One region of the Streptomyces sp. NPDC107546 genome, then DNA from elsewhere that is predicted to be linked to it. Evidence: riboswitches for the same ligand, from Rfam matches in the RefSeq annotation. Region 1 holds a riboswitch; each other region holds the start of a gene.
The links. A riboswitch is a leader RNA that binds a small molecule or an ion and turns the genes downstream of it on or off. The one in region 1 is predicted to bind cyclic di-AMP.
Positions count from the first base shown of each region.

Region 1 (7,205 bases):
CTGCTCGCCGCGCTCGACGACGAGTCCATGGAGAACCAGCGGGACGTCGTGAAGAACGAGCGCCGCCAGCGTTACGACAACGTCCCCTACGGCACCGCCTTCGAGAGGCTGACCGCGCTCGCCTACCCGGAGGGCCACCCTTACCACCACACGCCGATCGGGTCGATGGCCGACCTGGACGCGGCGACCCTGGAGGACGCGCGCGCGTTCTTCCGCACCTACTACGCGCCGAACAACGCGGTGCTGTCCGTCGTCGGCGACATCGACCCCCAGCAGACCCTCGCCTGGGTCGAGAAGTACTTCGGGTCCATCCCGTCCCACGACGGCAAGCCCGAGCCGCGCGACGGCTCGCTGCCCGAGACCATCGGCGAGCAGCTGCGCGAGGTCGTCGAGGAGGAGGTTCCGGCGCGCGCCCTGATGGCCGCCTACCGGCTGCCGCACGACGGTACGCGCGCGTGCGACGCGGCCGACCTGGCGCTCACGATCCTCGGCGGCGGCGAGTCCTCCCGCCTGTACAACCGGCTCGTGCGTCGTGACCGCACCGCCGTCGCCGCCGGGTTCGGCCTGCTACGGCTCGCCGGTGCGCCTTCGCTCGGGTGGCTGGACGTGAAGACCTCCGGTGACGTCGAGGTGCCCGTCATCGAGGCCGCCATCGACGAGGAACTCGCCCGGTTCGCCGAGCGGGGCCCGACGGCCGAGGAAATGGAGCGCGCCCAGGCCCAGTTGGAGCGCGAGTGGCTGGACCGGCTCGGCACGGTCGCGGGCCGCGCCGACGAACTGTGCCGGTACGCCGTGCTGTTCGGCGACCCCCAGCTCGCCCTGACCGCCGTCAAGCGCGTGCTCGAGGTCACCGCCGAGGAGGTGCAGGAGATCGCCCAGGCCCGCCTGCGCCCCGACAACCGCGCGGTGCTCGTGTACGAACCGGTCGGGGCCGAGGCCGAGACCCCGGAAGCAGCCGAGACCACCGACGAGACCGAGGAGTCGGCGAAGTGAGCGAGCTCGCGACCATGGAGTTCCACCCGCAGCCCCAGCCCGGCGAGGCCCGGCCCTGGGCGTTCCCGGCGCCCGAGCGCGGCACGCTCGACAACGGCCTGACCGTGCTGCGCTGTCACCGTCCCGGCCAGCAGGTCGTCGCCGTCGAGGTGCTCCTCGGCGCCCCCCTGGACGCCGAGCCGGCCGGCCTCGACGGTGTCGCCACGATCATGGCGCGCGCCTTCTCCGAGGGCACCGACAAGCACTCCGCCGAGGAGTTCGCCGCCGAGCTGGAGCGCTGCGGCGCCACCCTCGACTCGCACGCCGACCACCCCGGCGTCCGCCTGTCCCTGGAGGTTCCGGTCTCCCGCCTCCCCAAGGCGCTCGGACTGCTCGCCGACGCACTGAGGTCGCCGGCATTCGCGGACAGTGAGGTGGAGCGCCTGGTCCGCAACCGCCTCGACGAGATCCCGCACGAGATGGCCAACCCGGCCCGCCGCGCCGCCAAGGAGCTCTCCAAGGAGCTGTTCCCGGCGTCCTCGCGCATGTCACGCCCGCGTCAGGGCACCGAGGAGACGGTCGCGACCATCGACGCCGCGGCCGTCCGTGCCTTCTACGAGCGGTATGTGCGCCCCGCGACGTCCACCGCGGTCGTGGTCGGCGACCTCACCGGGATCGATCTCGACGAGCTCCTCGGCGACACCCTCGGCGCCTGGGCGGGGGAGCCCGTCAAGCCGCGCCCGGTGCCCCCGGTGACCGCCGACGACACCGGCCGCGTGATCATCGTGGACCGTCCGGGCGCCGTCCAGACGCAGCTGCTCATCGGCCGTGTCGGGCCCGACCGTCACGACCGCGTGTGGCCCGCCCAGGTGCTCGGCACGTACTGCCTCGGCGGCACCCTCACCTCCCGCCTGGACCGCGTCCTGCGCGAGGAGAAGGGCTACACCTACGGGGTGCGGGCCTTCGGGCAGGTGCTGCGCTCCGCGCCCGACGGCACGGGCGCCGCGATGCTCGCCATCAGCGGCTCCGTCGACACGCCGAACACCGGCCCGGCGCTCGACGACCTGTGGAAGGTGCTGCGCACCCTCGCCGCCGAGGGCCTGACGGACGCCGAGCGCGACGTCGCCGTACAGAACCTGGTGGGGGTGGCACCGCTGAAGTTCGAGACGGCGGCGGCCGTCGCGAGCACGCTCGCCGACCAGGTCGAGCAGCACCTGCCGGACGACTACCAGTCGACGCTGTATCAGCAGCTGGCCGCCACGGGCACGGTGGAGGCCACCGCGGCGGTGGTGAACGCCTTCCCCGTGGACCGTCTGGTCACCGTGCTGGTGGGCGACGCCGCGCAGATCAAGGAGCCCGTCGAGGCGCTCGGCATCGGCGAAGTGAGCGTCGTCGCCGCCGAGTAGAGCGCACCGTACGCGCGCGTGCGCCGCGCCTCTCCCGGGGCCCTGGTGACTTTCCGTGTCACCAGGGCCCCACCCGTTGGCGAGTTTGTCCGTATTGCCACAGAGGTTGCCTCTCTGCCCTGTGGGATGCGCTACAAACCCCCTCCTGCGTTTGCTGATTGAAAGACGGTCCCCTTAGCGTCATTCGGGCTGTCCGTCAGGCAGTGCGCCGCACCCGCGGCACCGGACAGTCATCGCCGAGTCCCCGTACGGCGCGAGCCAGGGGAGCCGGGGACCCAAAACCACAGTCCCTGGGGTGAATCGGGCGCGAGCCCGTAGGAGACCTTCCTGCTCCGAACCCGTCAGCTAACCCGGTAGGCGAGAGGGAAGGAAAGGACCAGCCACTTCATGGCGTTCACCTGCGCCACCGGGAAGCACCGTCGCCCGAGCCGTGTGAAGCGTACGACTGCGAACGCCGTCGGCGTGGCAGCGCTCACCGCCACCGGTGTCATCGGCACCCTCGCCGCCCCGGCCCTCGCCGCCGGCGCCCCCGTCGAGCAGACCGGGCTGCTCCAGGCCGTCACCCTCGGTGACTCGGTCGCCGAGAAGATCGACGCACAGGCCGCCGCCCAGAAGCAGGCCGCCGAACAGAAGCAGGCCGAGGAGGCCGCGCGCAGGAAGGCCGCCGAGAAGGCCCGCCAGGAGCGCGAGGCCAAGGAGCGGGCCGCGCGCGAGGCCGAGCGCAGGCGTCTCAACATGTTCGTGCCGCCGATCTCCGACTCCTTCGTGTCCACCGGTTACAAGACCGGCGGCTCCCTGTGGTCCTCCGGCTCCCACACGGGCATCGACTTCCACGCCGCCACGGGCACGCCCGTGCACGCCGTCGGCGCCGGTACCGTCGTCCAGACAGGCTGGGGCGGCGCGTACGGCAACCAGATCGTCATCAGGATGAACGACGGTACCTACACCCAGTACGGCCACCTGTCGTCCATCGGCGTCTCCGTGGGGCAGCGGGTCACCCCCGGCCAGCAGATAGCCCTCTCCGGGTCCACCGGCAACACCACGGGGCCGCACCTGCACTTCGAGGCCCGTACCACTCCGGAGTACGGCTCGGACATCGACCCCGTCGCCTACCTGCGCTCGCACGGCGTGAACGTCTGACGGCCGGCGCCCGCGACCCGCGCGCCCGCACCCGACGGCCCCGGCTGATCAGCCGGGGCCGTCGTCGGCTTTCGAACGTTGCGTGTCCAAAAAATATCCCTGGATTCCGACCCGCCGTCGGAAATTCCGGCCCGCTGCAATAGAGTCGGTTGAACACACGTCAATCGCGTGCGTTTCACGGGGATTAAGGCGGAGGTCGGTCATGCGTATTCCGGCGCACTCGGTCTGCACGGCGATCCGTGATGACATCGTCGCGGGTGTCTACGAGCGCGGCAGCCGGCTCACCGAGGAAGTCCTCGCGCGCCGCTACGGCGTCTCCCGCGTCCCCGTGCGCGAGGCGTTGCGCACCCTGGAGGCCGAGGGCTTCGTCGTCACCCGCCGGCACGCGGGCGCGTGCGTGGCGGAACCCACCGAGCAGGAGGCCGCCGACCTGCTGGAGATGCGGATGCTGCTGGAGCCGCTCGGGGCCGCGCGGGCCGCGCAGCGGCGTACCGAGGCCCACCTCAAGGTGCTGCGCGGCCTGGTCCGACTGGGCCAGGAGCGGGCCAGGAGGGGCCAGAGCGAGGATCTGCGCTCCCTGGGCGGCTGGTTCCACGAGACGCTGGCGCAGGCCTGCGGGAGCCCCGCGCTTACCTCGACGCTGGCCCAGCTGCGGCACAAGATCACATGGATGTACGCGGTCGACGCGCCGGTCAGCCCCGTGGAGTCCTGGGCCGAGCACGGCGGCATCGTGGACGCCGTCGCGCGCGGGGACGGCGAGCGGGCGCGGGCGATCACCGCGCTGCACGCGGAACGCTCCACGGCCGCGCACCGGCTCCGCTTTCCCGGCGGGACGGACCACGCGGACCGTGTGAGGACTTCGCAACACCACGTAAACATGTCGGCGCTCCGGCATTAACACGAGCACCGTATACAAAGAGGAATATCCGGTTGAAGCCCTGTTTTCGGCTGTCTGTTTTTCGCGTGCGTCCATAAATTAGACGTGCGCCGTTTCGGTGTGCCCTGTGCGACTTTATTCGTGCCGAGGGGCAACACCGTGCGCCGATTTATTGCGTGCTCCGTTCCTCGCCGTTCCCTGCCCCGGGACCGCATTCCTCGCCGGCCTCGCCGTCTTTCGACGGGAGCTTGCCCGGCACGACAAAAGCCGCGCCGCCATGACGGCGGCGCGGCTGAAGCAGGGTGCTGCTGCCCGAAGGGTCAGACGGTCTCGGGGAGTTCCTCGAGGCCCTCGGCGACCAGCTTGGCCAGGCGGTCGAGCGCGGCGTCCGCGCCCTCCGCGTCGGAGGCCAGGACGATCTCCTCGCCGCCCTGGGCGCCGAGGCCCAGAACCGCCAGCATGGATGCGGCGTTGACGGGGTTGCCGCCCGCCTTGGCGATCGTCACCGGAATGCCGGAGGCCGTGGCTGCCCGGACGAAGATGGAGGCGGGGCGGGCGTGGAGACCCTCGGCCCAGCCGACGTTGACGCGGCGCTCAGCCATGTGTTGCTGCCCTTCAGGTGTATCAGGGTTGTCTAGACCAGTGTTCCATAGGTGAAGCGTGCCCGGAAGGGCACCGTCCGTCCTCGGCGGGCCGGGACCGATCCCCTCAGCCTGCCTCGCGCCGCCTGCGGACGCGAGCCTTACTCTGGGGCCCATGCAGACCACGTCGGACCGGCACGAGTACCCCGCCCACTGGGAGGCCGACGTGGTGCTGCGCGACGGCGGCACCGCGCGCATCAGGCCCATCACCGTCGATGACGCCGAGCGCCTCGTCAGCTTCTACGAGCAGGTCTCGGACGAGTCGAAGTACTACCGCTTCTTCGCGCCGTACCCGCGCCTGTCCGCCAAGGACGTCCACCGCTTCACGCACCACGACTTTGTGGACAGGGTGGGACTCGCGGCCACGGTCGGCGGCGAGTTCATCGCAACCGTACGCTATGACCGCATCGGTACCGACGGCCTGCCCGCCTCCGCGCCCGCCGACGAGGCCGAGGTCGCCTTCCTCGTGCAGGACGCGCACCAGGGGCGCGGCGTCGCCTCCGCCCTCCTCGAACACATCGCGGCGGTGGCCAGGGAGCGAGGCATCCGCCGGTTCGCCGCCGAGGTGCTGCCCGCCAACACCAGGATGATCAAGGTGTTCACGGACGCCGGGTACCAGCAGAAGCGCAGCTTCGAGGACGGTGTCGTACGCCTGGAGTTCGATCTGGAGCCCACCGACCGGTCGCTGGCCGTCCAGCGCGCCCGGGAACAGCGGGCCGAGGCGCGGTCCGTGCAGCGGCTGCTCGCACCCGGGGCGGTCGCCGTGATCGGCGCCGGCCGCACGCCCGGGGGAGTGGGCCGCAGCGTTCTCGACCACCTCAGGTACGGCGGGTACACCGGCCGCCTGTACGCGGTGAACCGGGCGTTCGCCGCGGACCGCAAGGAGCTCGAGGGCATCCCCGCCCACCGCTCGGTCCGCGACATCTCCGAGCCGGTCGACGTCGCCGTGGTGGCCGTGCCCGCCGAGCACGTCCCCGAGGTCGTCACCGAGTGCGGCGAGCACGGGGTGCAGGGGCTCGTGGTGGTCTCCGCCGGCTACGCCGAGAGTGGGCCCGAGGGGCGGGAGCGGCAGCGGGAGCTGGTGCGGCAGGCGCGGTCGTACGGCATGCGGATCATCGGGCCGAACGCCTTCGGGATCATCAACACCTCGCCGCAGGTCCGGCTCAACGCCTCCCTCGCCCCCCAGATGCCCCGCCCCGGGCGCATAGGACTGTTCGCCCAGTCTGGCGCCATCGGGATCGCCCTGCTGTCACGGCTGCACCGGCGCGGCGGAGGTGTGACCGGCGTCACGGGTGTCTCGACCTTCGTCTCCTCCGGGAACCGGGCGGACGTGTCCGGCAACGACGTCCTCCAGTACTGGTACGACGACCCTGACACCGACGTCGCCCTGATGTATCTGGAGACCATCGGCAACCCCCGCAAGTTCAACCGGCTCGCGCGGCGCACGGCGGCGTCCAAGCCACTCGTGGTGGTGCAGGGCGCGCGGCACGGGGGCGCGCCCCAGGGGCACGCGGTCCGGGCCACACGCCTGCCGCACGCCACGGTGTCCGCGCTGCTGCGGCAGGCCGGCGTGATCCGGGTGGACACGATCACGGAGCTGGTGGACGCGGGCCTGCTGCTGGCCCGCCAGCCGCTGCCCGCGGGGCCCAGGGTGGCGATCCTCGGGAACTCCGAGTCGCTGGGGCTGCTGACGTACGACGCGTGCCTCACGGAGGGCCTGCGGCCCTCGCCGCCGCTCGATCTCACGACGGAGGCGTCGGCCGAGGACTTTCACCGGGCGCTGGTCGGCGCGCTGGCCGACGACTCCTGTGATGCCGTTGTCGTGACGGCGATACCGGCGGTGGGGGAGACGTCGCCCAGGGACGCGGAGTTGGCCGAGGCGTTGAGGTCGGCCGCCGCGGCGGCTCCCGCGAAGCCCGTGCTGGTGGTGCACGTGGAGCTGGGCGGGCTGGCAGAGGCCCTGTCTGCCGCCGCGAGTACGGGTCCGAAGGCCGGCACCGCGGGACGACTGCACACCGAGGTCGCGGACGCGGTACCGCCGCCCGCGGCCGAGGCGCCACCAAACTCCCGCCTCATCCCCGCCTACCCCGCCGCCGAGCGCGCGGTCCGGGCCCTCGCCGAAGCCGTCAAGTACGCGCAGTGGCGGCGGGAGGCCGCCGAGCCCGGCAA
Region 1 is NZ_JBVKBA010000001.1:100,322-107,526, forward strand. It holds gene ACZ7L1_RS00415 (M16 family metallopeptidase) at 1-993, shown strand, start outside; gene ACZ7L1_RS00420 (M16 family metallopeptidase) at 990-2,378, shown strand; cyclic di-AMP (ydaO/yuaA leader) riboswitch at 2,603-2,753, shown strand; gene ACZ7L1_RS00425 (M23 family metallopeptidase) at 2,766-3,518, shown strand; gene ACZ7L1_RS00430 (GntR family transcriptional regulator) at 3,721-4,416, shown strand; gene ACZ7L1_RS00435 (HPr family phosphocarrier protein) at 4,716-4,997, opposite strand; gene ACZ7L1_RS00440 (bifunctional acetate--CoA ligase family protein/GNAT family N-acetyltransferase) at 5,152-7,205, shown strand, end outside.

Region 2 (7,205 bases), on a different contig from region 1:
CCACCGCCGATGAAGACGAAGGTGAGCGCCTTGCGGCGGATCTCCTCGTCGGTCGTGGAGTCGGCCTTGTCGAGCTGCTCGAGGACGTGGTTGCGCAGGCCGATGGACTCCTCGATGCCCTTCATGCCGATGCCCTGCTCGGCGAGGCCGGGGATCGGGAAGGTGCGGGAGACCGCGCCGAGCGCGATGACCAGGTAGTCGAAGGGCAGCTCGTACGCCTCGCCGACCAGCGGGGCGATCGTGGCGACCTTGCGGTCCTGGTCGATGGTGGTGACCCGGCCGGTGAGGACCTCCGCCTTCGGCAGCACGCGTCGCAGCGGGACGACGACGTGCCGGGGGGAGATGCTGCCGGCGGCGGCTTCGGGGAGGAAGGGCTGGTAGGTCATGTACGAGCGCGGGTCGACGACCGTGACGGTCGCCTCGCCGTAGCGCATCTTCTTCAGAATGCGACGAGCTGCGTACAGGCCTACGTACCCACCGCCTACTACGAGGATCCTGGGACGCTCCGTGGTGCTCATGCCATCGAGTATCCACCCGCCTCAGGGGGGTGGCTCGTGCGCCCCTTCACAAGCATGGTTGGGGTGTCTGCTACACTACGCCGCCCACGTGACCCAGGTCATGGCGCCGAGTGGTGGGCTCCGGGGGGAACTGTCCGTTGTCAAGGCCGCGTGAGCTGCCCTTCCGGGTTCCGCAGCGCCCCACCGAGACCCCGCGCAGGGCCTCTCGAGCCCCCTCGGGACACCCTTCGGCGCGCTCGTGCGAGCAGCCTCGGAGTCCCGATGAGCCACACGGACGGCCCAACGTCCGCGAATCGTCGCCCAGCAGGGGCGTTTCTCTTGTGAAGAACTTCACGAAGTTTTCCGGCGGCGTGTCGACCAGGGGCCGGGGAGGCCCCTGGGGCGGCGCTCATACGTTACCCAACCTGCTCAAGAGAGGCTACCGGCGGGTAGGAAAATCTCGGTATGAGGACGCGTGCACCCCGCCGCCTCCCGCCCCTCCAGGCCGATGCGGCGCGCTGCCGCGCGCCCGGGAACCCCGTCACCGCCTCCCGGCCCCGCCGGGCGACAAGGCCGGCCGCGCTGCGGCGCCCGGCCCGGAGCCGTCCCCTGGGGTCGCGTTCAGGGGGCGGCGGTGGTTACGCGATCGACCAGGCGATGCCGTCGAGGATGTCGTGTTCGCTGACCACGACCTCCGTCGTGTCGGTCCGTTCCATGATCGCCAGCAGTACGAGGGCGCCCGCGCCGATGACGTCCACGCGGCCCGGGTGCATCGACGGGATCGCCGCGCGCTCGGCGTGGGTGGAGTGGAGCAGCGCACTTGTGATCTCCCGAACCCGGTCGCGGGAGATCCGGGAGTGGTGGATCCGCGTCGAGTCGTACTCCGGGAGGTCCTGGGCGATCGCCGAGACCGTGGTGACCGACCCCGCGAGGCCCACCAGCGTGTGCGCCTCCCGCAGCGGAACCGTCTGCTCCGCCAGGTCCAGCGCCGCCTCGATGTCGGACCGTATGGCCGCGATCTGCTCCTCGGTCGGCGGGTCGGCGACCACCCCGTCCCGCACGAGGTGCCGCTCGGTCATACGGACGCAGCCGATGTCCACGGACCGTGCGGCGCGCACGTGCCCGTCGCCGACGACGAACTCCGTGGAGCCGCCGCCGATGTCCACCACCAGGAAGGGCGTGGCCAGATCCGTACGGCCCATCAGCTCCCGGGTCGCCCCCGTGAAGGAGAACTCCGCCTCCTGGTCGCCCGAGATGACCTCCGGTTCGACGCCGAGGATGTCCGCCACCCCCCGGACGAACTCGTCCCGGTTCTCCGCGTCCCGGGTGGCGGACGTGGCGACGAACCGGATCCGCTCGGCGCCGTGCTTCTTGATGACCTCGGCGTACTCCCGGCAGGCGGTGAACGTGCGCTCCAGGGCCTCGGGCGCCAGACGTCCGGTGCGGTCCACGCCCTGCCCCAGCCGGACGATGGTCATCCGCCGGTCCAGGTCGACCAGTTCACCCGTGGCGCCCGCGCCGGAGGCGCTGTCGGACACAGTGGCGTCCGCGACCAGGAGCCGGATGGAGTTCGTACCGCAGTCGATGGCGGCGACCCGTGTCACTTGCCGTCCTCCTCGGAAACCTCGGCCTCCACACACGACCCCTTGCGCCACCACTCCGGCAGCATCGCGATCGCCTCGTCGCCGAGCGGGTTGACGCCCGGTCCTGCGGCCAGGGAGTGCGCCACGAGGACGTGCAGGCACTTCACCCGGTCCGGCATGCCGCCCGCGCTGGGGAAGCCCTCCAGGACCTCGATGGCGTCACGGCGGGAGATGTAGTCCTCGTGCGCGGCGCGGTAGGCGGCGGCCAGTTCCGGGTCCGTGGCCAGCCGCTCCGTCATCTCCTTCATGACGCCGTCTGCCTCCAGCGTGCCGATCGCGGAGGCCGCCTTCGGGCACGTCAGGTAGTACGTCGTCGGGAACGGGGTGCCGTCGGGGAGCCGCGGCGCCGTCTCCACGACGTCCGGCTGCCCGCAGGGACACCGGTGCGCGATCGCGCGCAGCCCACGCGGGGGGCGCCCGAGCTGCTGCTTGACGGCCTCGACGTCCGCGTCCGTCGGCTCGGTGCGCGGGGTGGGCGGCGGAGGGGTTTCCATGGCTCTCTTTCAGACAGTCTTTCTCATGGGTGCGTCAGGTCCGTCGGGATGCGTCCGGGTGCGTGACGGGCGCGTCAGGGCGCGGTGCGCTCACCGGCCGGACCGTCGGCCCTGTCCGCCGCGTCGGCCCTGTCCACCCCGTCCCAGAGGCCGGCGTACCAGGGGCGTACGGCCGTGCTCCGGTCCGCGCGCGACGGCTTGACCGCGTCCGGGTCGATCACGATGTAGCCGGTCTCCCCCGGCATCACATAGTGCAGCCGCTGGCGGATCTGCTGCTCCGCGTAGGCGTCGTCCTGCCAGCGCGCCTTCAGGTCACGCAGCTGTTCGACGCGCTTGCGGGCCTCCTCCTGCTGCCGCTCCAGGTCGGCGATCTCGCCGCGCTGGGAGACGTACTGCCGCATCGGGTAGGCCAGTGCCACGATCAGCGAGCACAGGACGAGGGCGAGGAGCGCGGCCCGGCCGGTGAGCCGGGAGCGGCGGGCCTGGCGCCGGGTCTGGGAGCGGTAGACCCGGGCGGCCGTCTGCTCGCCGAGCAGCCTGAGCCTGGTCGCGGTGGAGAACCGGTCGCGGTCCTTCCCGGCCATGTCTCCCGCCTCCCCTTCACACGCGCGTACGTCCCCGCACACGGTACGGGACCGAGTACGGGGACGTACGTACGACCGGCCAAGCCTTGCCCGGGCTTGCCCCAGCGGCTTGCCTCGTCTCAGCCCTTGAAGCGCGGGAAGGCCGAGCGGCCGGCGTACACCGCGGCGTCGTCGAGGATCTCCTCGATGCGCAGCAGCTGGTTGTACTTGGCGACGCGCTCGGAGCGGGCCGGGGCGCCGGTCTTGATCTGGCCACAGTTGGTGGCGACGGCCAGGTCGGCGATGGTGACGTCCTCGGTCTCGCCGGAGCGGTGGGACATCATGCACTTGAAGCCGTTGCGCTGGGCCAGCTCGACGGCGTCCAGGGTCTCGGTCAGCGAGCCGATCTGGTTGACCTTGACCAGCAGGGCGTTGGCCGCGCCCTCCTCGATACCACGGGCCAGGCGCTCGGGGTTGGTGACGAACAGGTCGTCGCCGACCAGCTGGACCTTGTCGCCGAGCTTGTCGGTGATGACCTTCCAGCCGGCCCAGTCGTCCTCGAACAGCGGGTCCTCGATGGAGACGAGCGGATAGGCCGCGACGAGCTCCTCGTAGTACTCCGTCATCTCGGCGGCGGAGCGCTCCTTGCCCTCGAAGAGGTACTTGCCGTCCTTGTAGAACTCGGAGGCGGCCACGTCGAGCGCGAGGGCGATCTGCTGGCCGGGGGCGTAACCGGCCTCCTTGATGGCCTCCAGGATGAGGTCGAGGGCCTCACGGTTGGAGCCGAGGTTCGGGGCGAAGCCGCCCTCGTCGCCGAGGCCGGTGGCCAGGCCCTTGCTCTTCAGGACCTTCTTCAACGTGTGGTAGACCTCGGTGCCCCAGCGCAGCGCCTCGGAGAAGGACTCCGCGCCGATCGGGGCGATCATGAACTCCTGGATGTCCACGTTGGAGTCGGCGTGCGAGCCGCCGTTGAGGATGTTCATCATCGGCACCGGCAGCAGGTGCGCGTTCGGGCCGCCCAGGTAGCGGAACAGGGGCAGGTCGCTGGCCTCGGAGGCGGCGTGGGCGACGGCGAGGGAGACGCCGAGGATCGCGTTGGCGCCGAGGGAGCCCTTGTTGTCGGTGGCGTCCAGGTCCATCATCGCCTGGTCGATCAGGCGCTGTTCGGTGGCGTCGTAGCCGACCAGCTCCGGGCCGATCTGCTCGATGACGGCGAGAACGGCCTTCTCGACGCCCTTGCCCTGGTAGCGGTTGGGGTCACCGTCGCGGAGCTCGATGGCCTCGAAGGCGCCGGTGGAGGCGCCGGACGGAACGGCGGCACGACCCGTGCTGCCGTCGTCGAGGCCGACCTCGACCTCGACCGTGGGGTTGCCTCGGGAGTCCAGGATTTCCCGGGCTACGACGACGTCGATGGACGGCACGAGCATCTCCTTCTTGGATGTGACGCTGGAAGTGCGGGGCTGTCTGCCTTGCGGCTGTGCCTTGCGACTAGAGCCTAACCGCCCCGGGCTGTCGGCCGGCCTACCGACCGTCCCGTGGACAGGGTGACGGTACACATTGTTCCTGCCCGGAACAAAGGGCTGGGGAAAGGTCGGGTGAAATCCGCACGGCCGGACAGCGAACGGGCCGGACAGCGAAGAGGCGTGACAGCGAACGGGCGGGACAGCGAACAGGGCGGACAGCAAAAACCCCGCTCCGGCGCGCACGGGGGAACACGCACCGGAGCGGGGAGCCCGTGGGGACGGGGGTGGGCCCTCACGCGACCCCCGCGGTGGGGGTCACGCCTGGCAGGGGCCTGCGGCCCGGCTACCGGGTGGCTGTCACTTCAGGTGCAGCTGCTGGCCCGGGTAGATCAGGTCGGCGTCCTGGACGATGTCCTTGTTCAGGTCGAAGAGCTTCGTCCAGCCGCCCTGGACGTGGTGGGTCGCGGCGATCGAGCTGAGGGTGTCGCCCTTGACCACCTTGTACTCGCCGTCGCCCTTCTTGACCTTCTGGCCGGTCGGGGTGGTGACGGTCTTCTGCGGAGCCGGGCGCTGCGCGGAGCGGTTGGCCGCCTGCCGCTCGGTCGAGCGGGTGGTGGTGCTCTTCGTGGTGGTGCTCTTCGCGCCGCTCGAGGAGCCCGTGGCCGCGGAACCGTTGTACGCGGCGCTGGTCAGGCCCTTGCCGCACACCGGCCAGGCGCCCTTGCCCTGGCCCGCGAGGACCTTCTCGGCGACGGCTATCTGCTGGCCCTCGGTGGCCAGGTCGGCGCGGGAGGCGTAGGCGGTGCCGCCGTACGCGGCCCAGGTGGAGTTCGTGAACTGCAGACCGCCGTAGAAGCCGTTGCCGGTGTTGATGTGCCAGTTGCCGCCGGACTCGCACTGGGCGACGGCGTCCCACTGGGCGGCGGTGGCCGCGGAGGCGTTCCCGGCCGCGAGGAGCGGGCCGGCGATGGCAGCGCCGGCGACACCGGCGAGCGCGATGGCACGGGTGGCCTTGGACGGGCGGCGGTGCTTACCGTTGCCGGAACACAGCATGGTTCATTCCCCTCACCGACGCCTGCGAGGTGAGCTGTCGGGTTCGGGCCGGTTGAGTTGCCCGGCCGTGCCCCTTGCGGAACACGGCTTCACCCCGAGCCGCTTCCGGTCAACTCCCGGATGCGGCGCCTACCTTGGGTCCCCCGCTCCTGCCTACGGCGCTTGACGCGACGACTGTTCCCGTACGGCCGCTGGCAGGATTCGGCGTTGCGACCGCCGGGGCTCGCTGTGGCGAGCGATCACGACCGTAAGCAGTCGATCGCCGGAATTTCAAAGACGATCAGGGCTTATGAGACCCATATCTCACTTTCACCAAACAGGACATTCAGCGCGAAGTGGGTCGTCAACTTCCGCCACGGAAGGGGCAGTTCAGGACGAGTCGCCGGTCGGGTCGGCGCCGAGCGCAAGGCTCTGACCGGGGAGGATGAGGTTCGGGTCGGCGCCGACCGTCTGCCTGTTCGCCTCGTACAGCGCCGTCCATCCGCCGCTGAGGTCAAGGGAGTCGGCGATGGACGACAGATTGTCCCCGGGGCGGACGGTGTACGAACCGTCGACGGCGTCACGCGCGTCCGTGGTGCCGCGCGAGGCGTGCCGGCCGGACACGTCCGACGTACGGCCGTCCGCCGCACTCTCGTCGGCGCCGTCGCCGCGATGACGACCGGCGCTCGAGGTCTCGGGCGAACTCGCCCCGGACGAGGCATCGTCCTGTGTCGACTTGTCCGACCCATCGCTCTTCGTCGTGGCCGCCGGAGCACCACCGGACCCCTGTGCGCTGTTGGCGGCGTCGGCGGTCGACGCCCCGAACGAGGGTGAGGACGAGGAGGACGAAGGGGACGAAGAGGATGAAGAAGGCGACGGAGTGGTCGACGCAGATGATCCGGACGAGTCGGACAGACCGGAGTCAAGACCGGACCCGAGACCGGAATCGGAGGACGATCCGCCGTCGGACGACGAGTCCCCGGCGACACCCGTGTCGACACCGGCGGAGCCGGAGTCCTTGCTCAGACCGTTCAGCAGGCCGCAGGTGCCCCAGACCCCCACGCCCCGGGCCGCCAGGACCTTCTCGGCGACGGCGATCTGCTGCGAGCGGCTCGCCTGGTCGGGGCTCGGCGCGTAGTCGAGACCGCCGTACCTGTCCCAGTCGTCCTGCGTCAACTGCAGCCCGCCGTAGTGACCGTTGCCGGTGTCCGCGCTCCATGAGCCGCCGCTGACGCACTCCGCGACCTGGTCCCAGGTGACGCCGGTGGCCGCGCTCGCGCCGGTGGCGCCGAGCAGCGGAATCGCGATCGCTGATCCGGTCACCCCTGCCGCGACGAGGAGAGCCGGAGCCTGACGGGGGCGACGGTGACGACCGTTCCCGGAGAGCATGCGGTTGCCTTTCACACGACAGCATCGACCGACGCGACGGCCGTGGCGTGCGGACCGCCGCGTTGCTGCGTGAACGTATCCGCACTGGATCGCTTGTCACAAGTTAATGCAGCGTAGATCACGT
Region 2 is NZ_JBVKBA010000006.1:19,043-26,247, forward strand. It holds gene ACZ7L1_RS10545 (NAD(P)/FAD-dependent oxidoreductase) at 1-518, opposite strand, end outside; gene ACZ7L1_RS10550 (Ppx/GppA phosphatase family protein) at 1,136-2,101, opposite strand; gene ACZ7L1_RS10555 (DUF501 domain-containing protein) at 2,098-2,634, opposite strand; gene ACZ7L1_RS10560 (FtsB family cell division protein) at 2,709-3,218, opposite strand; gene eno (phosphopyruvate hydratase) at 3,338-4,624, opposite strand; gene ACZ7L1_RS10570 (transglycosylase family protein) at 5,018-5,713, opposite strand; cyclic di-AMP (ydaO/yuaA leader) riboswitch at 5,718-5,884, opposite strand; gene ACZ7L1_RS10575 (LysM peptidoglycan-binding domain-containing protein) at 6,083-7,081, opposite strand.
Region 2: another riboswitch for cyclic di-AMP. It lies ahead of ACZ7L1_RS10570 (transglycosylase family protein); the one in region 1 lies ahead of ACZ7L1_RS00425 (M23 family metallopeptidase).

Region 3 (7,205 bases), on a different contig from region 1:
CAATAGAACGTGACGGGGCCATCCGCGAGAGCCTTGCGCAGTGCGTCCTCGTCAGTGGCCTGGGCGATCAGCCCACGCCACTTGAGCTCGTCGACGATGGCCGTCACAGTCCTGTGTCTCCTTCAGTCGCGTGTGTCAATGTGGCGGCCAGTGTAGTGCTCCGGGCGGTTTTCTGCCTTTGTGCTGCTCAGCGGCAATGCGGGGAAGGCGCGGCCAGGTCGTTTCCGCACTCCGGAGTGTCCTGGCCCGCACAGTCCCGGAACCGGCCCGCCCTTCAGCCCGCCGTCAGTTCCGTCAGCGCCAGCGTGTGCTGGGTGTGGACCACCTTCGCGCGCAGGTAGCGCACGTTCTGGGCCGTGGTGAAGACGCCCGTGGGGACGCGGTGGGTGACCGTGAGGCCGAGGTCGCGCAGCTGCTGGGCCTTGTCGGGGTTGTTGGAGAGCAGGTCCAGGGCGTCGATGCCGAGCGCGCGGAGCATCTGCGCGGCGGCCGTGTAGTCGCGGGCGTCCTCCGGCAGGCCGAGCGCGGCGTTCGCCTCGTAGGTGTCCAGACCCTGGTCCTGGAGGGCGTAGGCGTCGAGCTTGTTGTAGAGGCCGATGCCGCGGCCCTCCTGGCGCAGGTAGAGCAGGACGCCGCCGTGCTCGGCGATGCGCTCCACCGCCTCCCGCAGCTGGGGGCCGCAGTCGCAGCGGGCCGAGCCGAAGACGTCGCCGGTCAGGCACTCGGAGTGCAGGCGCACCAGCGGCGGCCGGCCGGCGGCCACCTCGCCGAGGACCACGGCCACGTGCTCCTGCCCGTCGGCCAGGCCGTGGAAGGTGACCAGGTCCGCGGTGACCGTGTAGCCGTCGCCGAAGCGCAGCGGCACCGTCACCCGGGTGCGGACCGTGGCGGCCGGAAGGCCCGTGCCGAGCAGGCCGGTGGCGGGAAGAACGGCACCGGGCAGGTCGTTGGCGGGAAGGAGGGCGGCCAGGGCGGCTGCGGGCAGCACCGCCGTGTGCGGGGCGGTTGTGTCCGGGTCGGCTGGGTCACCGGTGTCGCGGGAAGGGGCGGTCTCGTGTGCGTCGCGCATGGCTGTCGTCTTTCTCCTGGCCGACGATGGCGGGTGCGGAGGATGCGCCTCGTGCTTCAGATTTGAAGCACAGCCTCGGCCGAGACTCTATCCCTGCTTTAAATTTCAAGCAACTCTTTTTCCCGTGTTGCCTGGGTTACGGCGTGGACGAACGCCGGCGCCACGGCAGCTCGCCGCACGCCGACCGCTCCTCGTCCTTCTGGAGCGCCTCCCTGATCCGGGAGCAGATCGCCTCCAGCTGGGCCACCTGCTCCTCGGTGAGGTGGTCGAACACGGCCGAGCGGACCGTCTCGACATGACCGGGCGCCGTACGCTCCAAGAGCACCCTGCCGTCCTCCGTCAGGATCGCCACGCTGCCGCGCTTGTCGGTCGGGCAGCCCTCCCGGCGGACCGTCCCGTCCTTCTCCAGCCGGGTGACCACGTACGTCAGCCGGCTTCGCGTGATCTTCAGCGCCTCGGCGAGATCGGTCATGCGCATACTTCGGTCGGGCGCCTCGGAGAGGTTGGCCAGGACCGAGTAGTAAAGGTGGGGCATGCCGGCCTCCTGCTGGAGCTGCCGGTCGATCGCGTCCTCCAGGAGCCACGACGCGGCCAGGTACGCGCGCCAGGCACGCAGTTCCTCGGGGGTGAGCCAGCGGGTCGTCATACTGACAGTGTAGTTATTGTTTAAAAGTTGAACCAAGCTGCCTCGTTCGCCTCGTCCCGACCCCAGGAGCGCCGCCATGGCCCGTCCCTACGTCCTGTTGTCCGCCGCCGTCTCCCTCGACGGCTTCCTGGACGACACCGGGCCCGAACGGCTGCTGCTGTCCGGCCCGGAGGACTTCGACCGGGTCGACGAGGTGCGGGCGGGCAGCGACGCCATCCTCATCGGCGCGGGCACGCTGCGCACCGACAACCCCCGGCTGCTGGTCTACTCGGCCGAGCGGCGCGCGGCCCGCCTCGCCGCCGGGCTGCCGGAGTATCCGCTGAAGGTCACGGTCAGCGGGTCCGGGGACCTCGATCCGGGGGCACGCTTCTGGCACACGGGCGGCGCGAAGACCCTTTACACGACGGACAAGGGTGCCCGGCGGCTGCGCGGCCTGCTGCCGGCGGACGTGGAGGTGGTCGCGCTCGGACCGGACGTGGAGTGGCGGGCCGTGCTCGACCACCTCGGGGATGTGAAGGGCGTACGGCGGCTGATGGTCGAGGGCGGCGGGAGCGTGCACACGCGGCTGCTTCAGCAGGGGCTGGCGGACGAGGTGCAGCTCGTGGTGGCGCCGCTGTTCGTGGGGGAGCCGGACGCCCCGCGGATGTTCGGGCACGGCGCGTACCCGCCGGGGCGGATGCGGCTGGTGGAGACGCGCGCGGTCGGGGACGTGGTGCTGATGCGGTACGTGCCCACCGCGCCCGGCACCGGGAGGCTCGCCTCGGCCGCGGACCGGCGGTGGCTGGAGGTGGCCTGCACGCTGGCGGCCGAGTGCCCGCCGTCGGAGACCGCCTTCAGCGTGGGCGCGGTGGTCGTCGCGGCCGACGGCACGGAACTGGCGCGGGGCCACTCCCGGGAGGGCGGCGACCCCGTCGTCCACGCCGAGGAAGCGGCGCTGGCGAAGCTGGACCCGGCGGATCCCAGGCTGGCCTCCGCGACGGTGTACAGCAGCCTGGAACCGTGCGCCCGCCGCGCGTCCCGGCCCGCGCCCTGCTCCCGGCTGATCATCGAGGCGGGGGTACGACGGGTGGTGACGGCCTGGCGGGAACCGGACACGTTCGTCGAGTCGGCTGACGGGAACGCGGTGCTGGCGGCCGCCGGCGTGGAGGTGGTGCTGCTGCCGGAGTACGAGGACCGCGCCAAGGCGCCGAACGCCCATCTGCTGCCCCCGACCGCCCGTTCCTGACGGCCTCGAAGGGGGTCGAGCGGCTCCGCGTACGGCCGGAAACCGCTGGTAGGGCGGCATGGGAGGGGAACCCGTGCGCTACCTGTCGCGCGCATGGCGTACACTGGAATCACCGACGCGGGGTGGAGCAGCTCGGTAGCTCGCTGGGCTCATAACCCAGAGGTCGCAGGTTCAAATCCTGTCCCCGCTACTGAAGGCCGAGGGCCGGAGTCCGAAAGGACTCCGGCCCTCGGTGTTTCCCGGGCTCTCCTTCACCCACTGGCGGCTACTCCGCCCGGCCCACAGCGGTCGCCCCCCGCCGCCCTTCCGGGAAGCCTGGACGGGTGGTGCAGCAAGCAGGCGAGCGGTGGTCGTGGGAGCAGCACGATCCGGACGAGCGGCGTGGGCCCGATGCGCCGTCCGAGGAGAGGGCCGAGGACCACCAGCGGTCGCGCGGGCGTCTCCCCGGCCGTCACGACCGGTCGGGCGGGCGTCTTAGCGACCGCGGCAACCGGTCCGGCGGGTGTCTCCCCGACCGCGAGGACCGCCGACCCGGCCGACCCGGCCGGCTCGTCGGAGCCCCCGAATCTCCCGGAGCCCCCGTGCCCGACCCCGGTAGCCCCGCCCCCGCCCCCGGCGCGAGGGCCGTTCCGGCGCCGGCGTACGGAGGGGCCGAGGCGGAGGTCGCCACGGAGGCCGAGGAGCGGCGGATCTCGTACGCGCGGGCCTTCCTGCGCGCCCTGCCCGGCCTGCTGATCGTCGCCGGGGTCTGCTTCGACCTCTTCGCCCCGTCCGACTACACGGCCGGCCCCCTCTTCACCGCCGCCCCGCTCGTGGCCGCGCCCCTGTTCTCGTTGCGCGGCACCGTCCTCACCGGCACGGCGGCCGTCGTCGTGGTCTTCGGGGTCCACCTCGGGCTGGGCGTGCTCGGAAAGGCGAGCGAGGTCACCGAGGTGGCCACGGTCGTCACCGTCGCCGCCCTCGCCGTCCTCATCAACGTGCTGGTCCGCCGCAACGTCGCCCGCCTCGCCTCCGCCCGCCAGATCGCCGAGGCCGCGCAGCGTGCCGTGCTGCCGGAGCCCGCCGCCCGGATCGGTGGACTGGACGTCGCCGCCCGCTACGAGGCCGCCCAGGCCGACGCCTTCATCGGCGGCGATCTGTACACCGCCCAGGACTCCCCGTACGGGGTGCGGCTGGTCGTCGGCGACGTACGCGGCAAGGGCATGGGGGCCGTGACCGCCGTGGCCGTTCTGATCGGCGCCTTCCGGGAGGCCGCCGAACAGGAGCCGACGCTCGAGGCCGTCGCCCAGCGCCTGGAGCGGGCGCTGTCCCGCGATCGCGCCGGACGCGAGGGGCCCGACGTGTACGAGGGTTTCACCACCGCGGTTCTCGCCGAGATCCCGCACGGCTCCGGAGTCGTCCGCATCGTCAACCGCGGCCACCCCGCCCCGCTGCTCCTGCTCCCGGACGGTTCCCTGCGAGAACTGGGGGCCCGCGAGCCCGCGCTGCCGCTCGGCATGGGCGACCTCGGCGTCCGGCCCGACCGGGTGGAGGAGTGGGACTTCCCGCCCGGCTCGACGCTGCTCTTCTACACCGACGGCGTCTCGGAGGCACGGGACGCGCACGGTCGGTTCTACGACCCCGCCGTCCGCCTCGCCGGACGGGTCTTCCCCACCCCGGGCGCCCTGCTGAGCACCCTCACGCGCGAGGTCGCCCGGCACACCGGTCGCCGCGGTACGGACGACATGGCCCTGCTGGCCGTGCGCCGCCCGGCGCCCCCTGAGCGCGGTCACGAAGGGTGAGTGAGTCATGCCCCTCCGCGTAACAACTGACATACTGTCAATATCCGTGTGGTCGGTGGGGCTGGGGCGACTAGCCCGATTTCCTCCGTTCAGGCCCTGAAAGTCCTGGTCGGCGGCATGAATGGATCTGTCTGAACGGCTTGGAATACGGGCCCCGCGTCTATTAACGTTCGATAACGCAGCGCGGTCGTCCCAGCCGTCACCAGAGGCGGCTCCGTGCGCGCCTGCCGAATCCCGCGAGGGAGCCGGGGAACCACCACCTTGGGGTGAATCGAGCGGATACCGCCGTGCCGCACGGCCGGTATACGCGCGTAGGAGACCTTCCTGCTCCGAACCCGTCAGCTAACCCGGTAGGCGAGACGGAAGGAAAGGAGTGCGCCCACGTGGCGTTCAACCGGCCTGCCCAGAACACCTCGTTCGCCCCGAACGGTACTCAGACTCTCGACGTCGCACCCGGCATCGACGAGGGCCCCTGGGAGGAGTGGAACCCCACCGAGGACTCCATCCGCCCCGTCCGCGGCCGGCACCGCGTCGTCAAGCAGCGCGGGGGCGGGCTCGCCCGCAGCTCCACCGTCCTCGGCGTCGGTGTGATGGCCGCCGTCGGCGCGGGCGGCATGGCCACCGCGCAGCCCGGCAAGCCGCCGGTGTCCATATCCCTGCCGGACCTCTCCTCCGTCACATCCCTGCCGGACCTCTCCTCCGTTACGGAATCCGCCAAGGCGCTCATCGGTGACGACTCCACCGCTCCCGAGAGCTCGGCCACCGCTCTCAGCAGCGTCGGCCGGACCGACGCCGGTGATGCCACCGACGCCGCCGACTCGAAGGGCGCGGGCGAGGCGCTGCGCGCCCGGATCATGCAGCAGGCCGAGTCCCAGCAGGACCGGATCGCGCAGAAGGCGGCGCAGGCGGCCGAGGACGCCGCGGTGAAGAAGGCCGCCGCCGCGGCGGCCAAGGCGCAGGACGACGCGCAGGCCAAGGCCGCCGCTCTGCAGAAGCAGGCGCAGGAGGCCGCGCGGCTCGCCGCACTCGCCCGGCAGTTCACGCTGCCGACCTCCTCCTACACCCTGACCTCCCACTTCGGCGACGCCGGCGCCATGTGGTCCTCCGGCTTCCACACCGGCCTGGACTTCGCCGCGCCCACCGGCACACTCATCAAGGCCGTCCACAGCGGCACGATCACGGAGGCGGGCTGGGCCGGCTCGTACGGCTACCGCACGATCCTCACCCTCGACGACGGCACCGAGCTGTGGTTCTGCCACCAGTCGTCGATCAGCGTCACGGTCGGGCAGAAGGTCAGCACGGGAGACGTCATCGGCCGCGTGGGTGCGACCGGCAACGTCACCGGGCCGCACCTGCACCTGGAGGTCCACCCGAACGGCGGCGCCGCGATCGACCCGCTGGCCTGGCTGCGCGGCAAGGGCCTCAACCCCTGACCCCGCCCCGCGAAGAGCGCGGTGTTTGCGAGATCTTTGCGGGCTTCCCGGAAGACACCGGTCCGGTCCGGGCGTTGACACAGAGCATGACTTCCCTTCGCAAGCTGGGTTCTTCCGATCTCGAGGTCTTCCCGCTGTCCCTCGGCGGCAACGTCTTCGGCTGGACCGCCGACGAGACGCAGTCCTTCGCCGTCCTCGACGCATACGCGGAGGCGGGCGGGAACTTCATCGACACGGCCGACTCGTACTCGGCCTGGGTGCCGGGCAACAAGGGCGGCGAGTCCGAGACCATCATCGGCAAGTGGGTGAAGGCGCGCGGCAACCGCTCCGACGTGGTCATCGCGACCAAGGTCAGCCAGCACCCCGACTACCAGGGGCTGACCGCCGCCAACATCAGGGCCGCGGCCGACGCGTCCCTGCGTCGTCTGGACACCGACCACATCGATCTCTACTACACGCACTTCGACAAGCCGGAGGTGCCGGTCGAGGAGATCATCGGCGCGCTCGACGAGCTGGTGAAGGCGGGCAAGGTGCGCGCCATCGCCGCCTCCAACATCTCCGCCGAACGCCTCCAGGAGTCCCTGGACTTCTCGGACCGCGAGAACCTGGCGCGGTACGTGGCGCTGCAGCCGCACTACAACCTGGTCTCGCGCGACACCTACGAGGGTGCGCTGCAGGACCTCGCCTCCCGTGCGGGGCTCGCGGCGGTTCCGTACTTCGCGCTCGCGTCGGGCTTCCTGACCGGCAAGTACCGGCCGGGTACGACCGTGGAGTCGGCGCGCGCGGAGGGCGCGGCCAAGCACCTGGCGACCGACCGCGGACAGCGCGTCCTGACGGCCCTGGAGGAGGTCGCCGAGGCCCGGGGCGCGGAGATCCCGACGGTGGCGCTCGCCTGGCTGGCGGCCCAGCCGACGGTCGCGGCACCGATCGCCTCGGCGCGGACTGTGGAGCAGCTGCCGGCGCTGCTGGCCGTGGCGGACCTGACGCTGACGGACGAGGACGTGGCGAAGCTGACGGAGGCGTCGGCGTAGGGCCTGTCCTTCGGATCAGC
Region 3 is NZ_JBVKBA010000004.1:377,199-384,403, forward strand. It holds gene tyrS (tyrosine--tRNA ligase) at 1-107, opposite strand, end outside; gene ACZ7L1_RS08655 (GTP cyclohydrolase II) at 275-1,069, opposite strand; gene ACZ7L1_RS08660 (MarR family winged helix-turn-helix transcriptional regulator) at 1,206-1,715, opposite strand; gene ACZ7L1_RS08665 (dihydrofolate reductase family protein) at 1,792-2,940, shown strand; tRNA gene ACZ7L1_RS08670 (tRNA-Met) at 3,057-3,130, shown strand; gene ACZ7L1_RS08675 (PP2C family protein-serine/threonine phosphatase) at 3,522-4,721, shown strand; cyclic di-AMP (ydaO/yuaA leader) riboswitch at 4,937-5,093, shown strand; gene ACZ7L1_RS08680 (M23 family metallopeptidase) at 5,105-6,154, shown strand; gene ACZ7L1_RS08685 (aldo/keto reductase) at 6,241-7,185, shown strand.
Region 3: another riboswitch for cyclic di-AMP. It lies ahead of ACZ7L1_RS08680 (M23 family metallopeptidase); the one in region 1 lies ahead of ACZ7L1_RS00425 (M23 family metallopeptidase).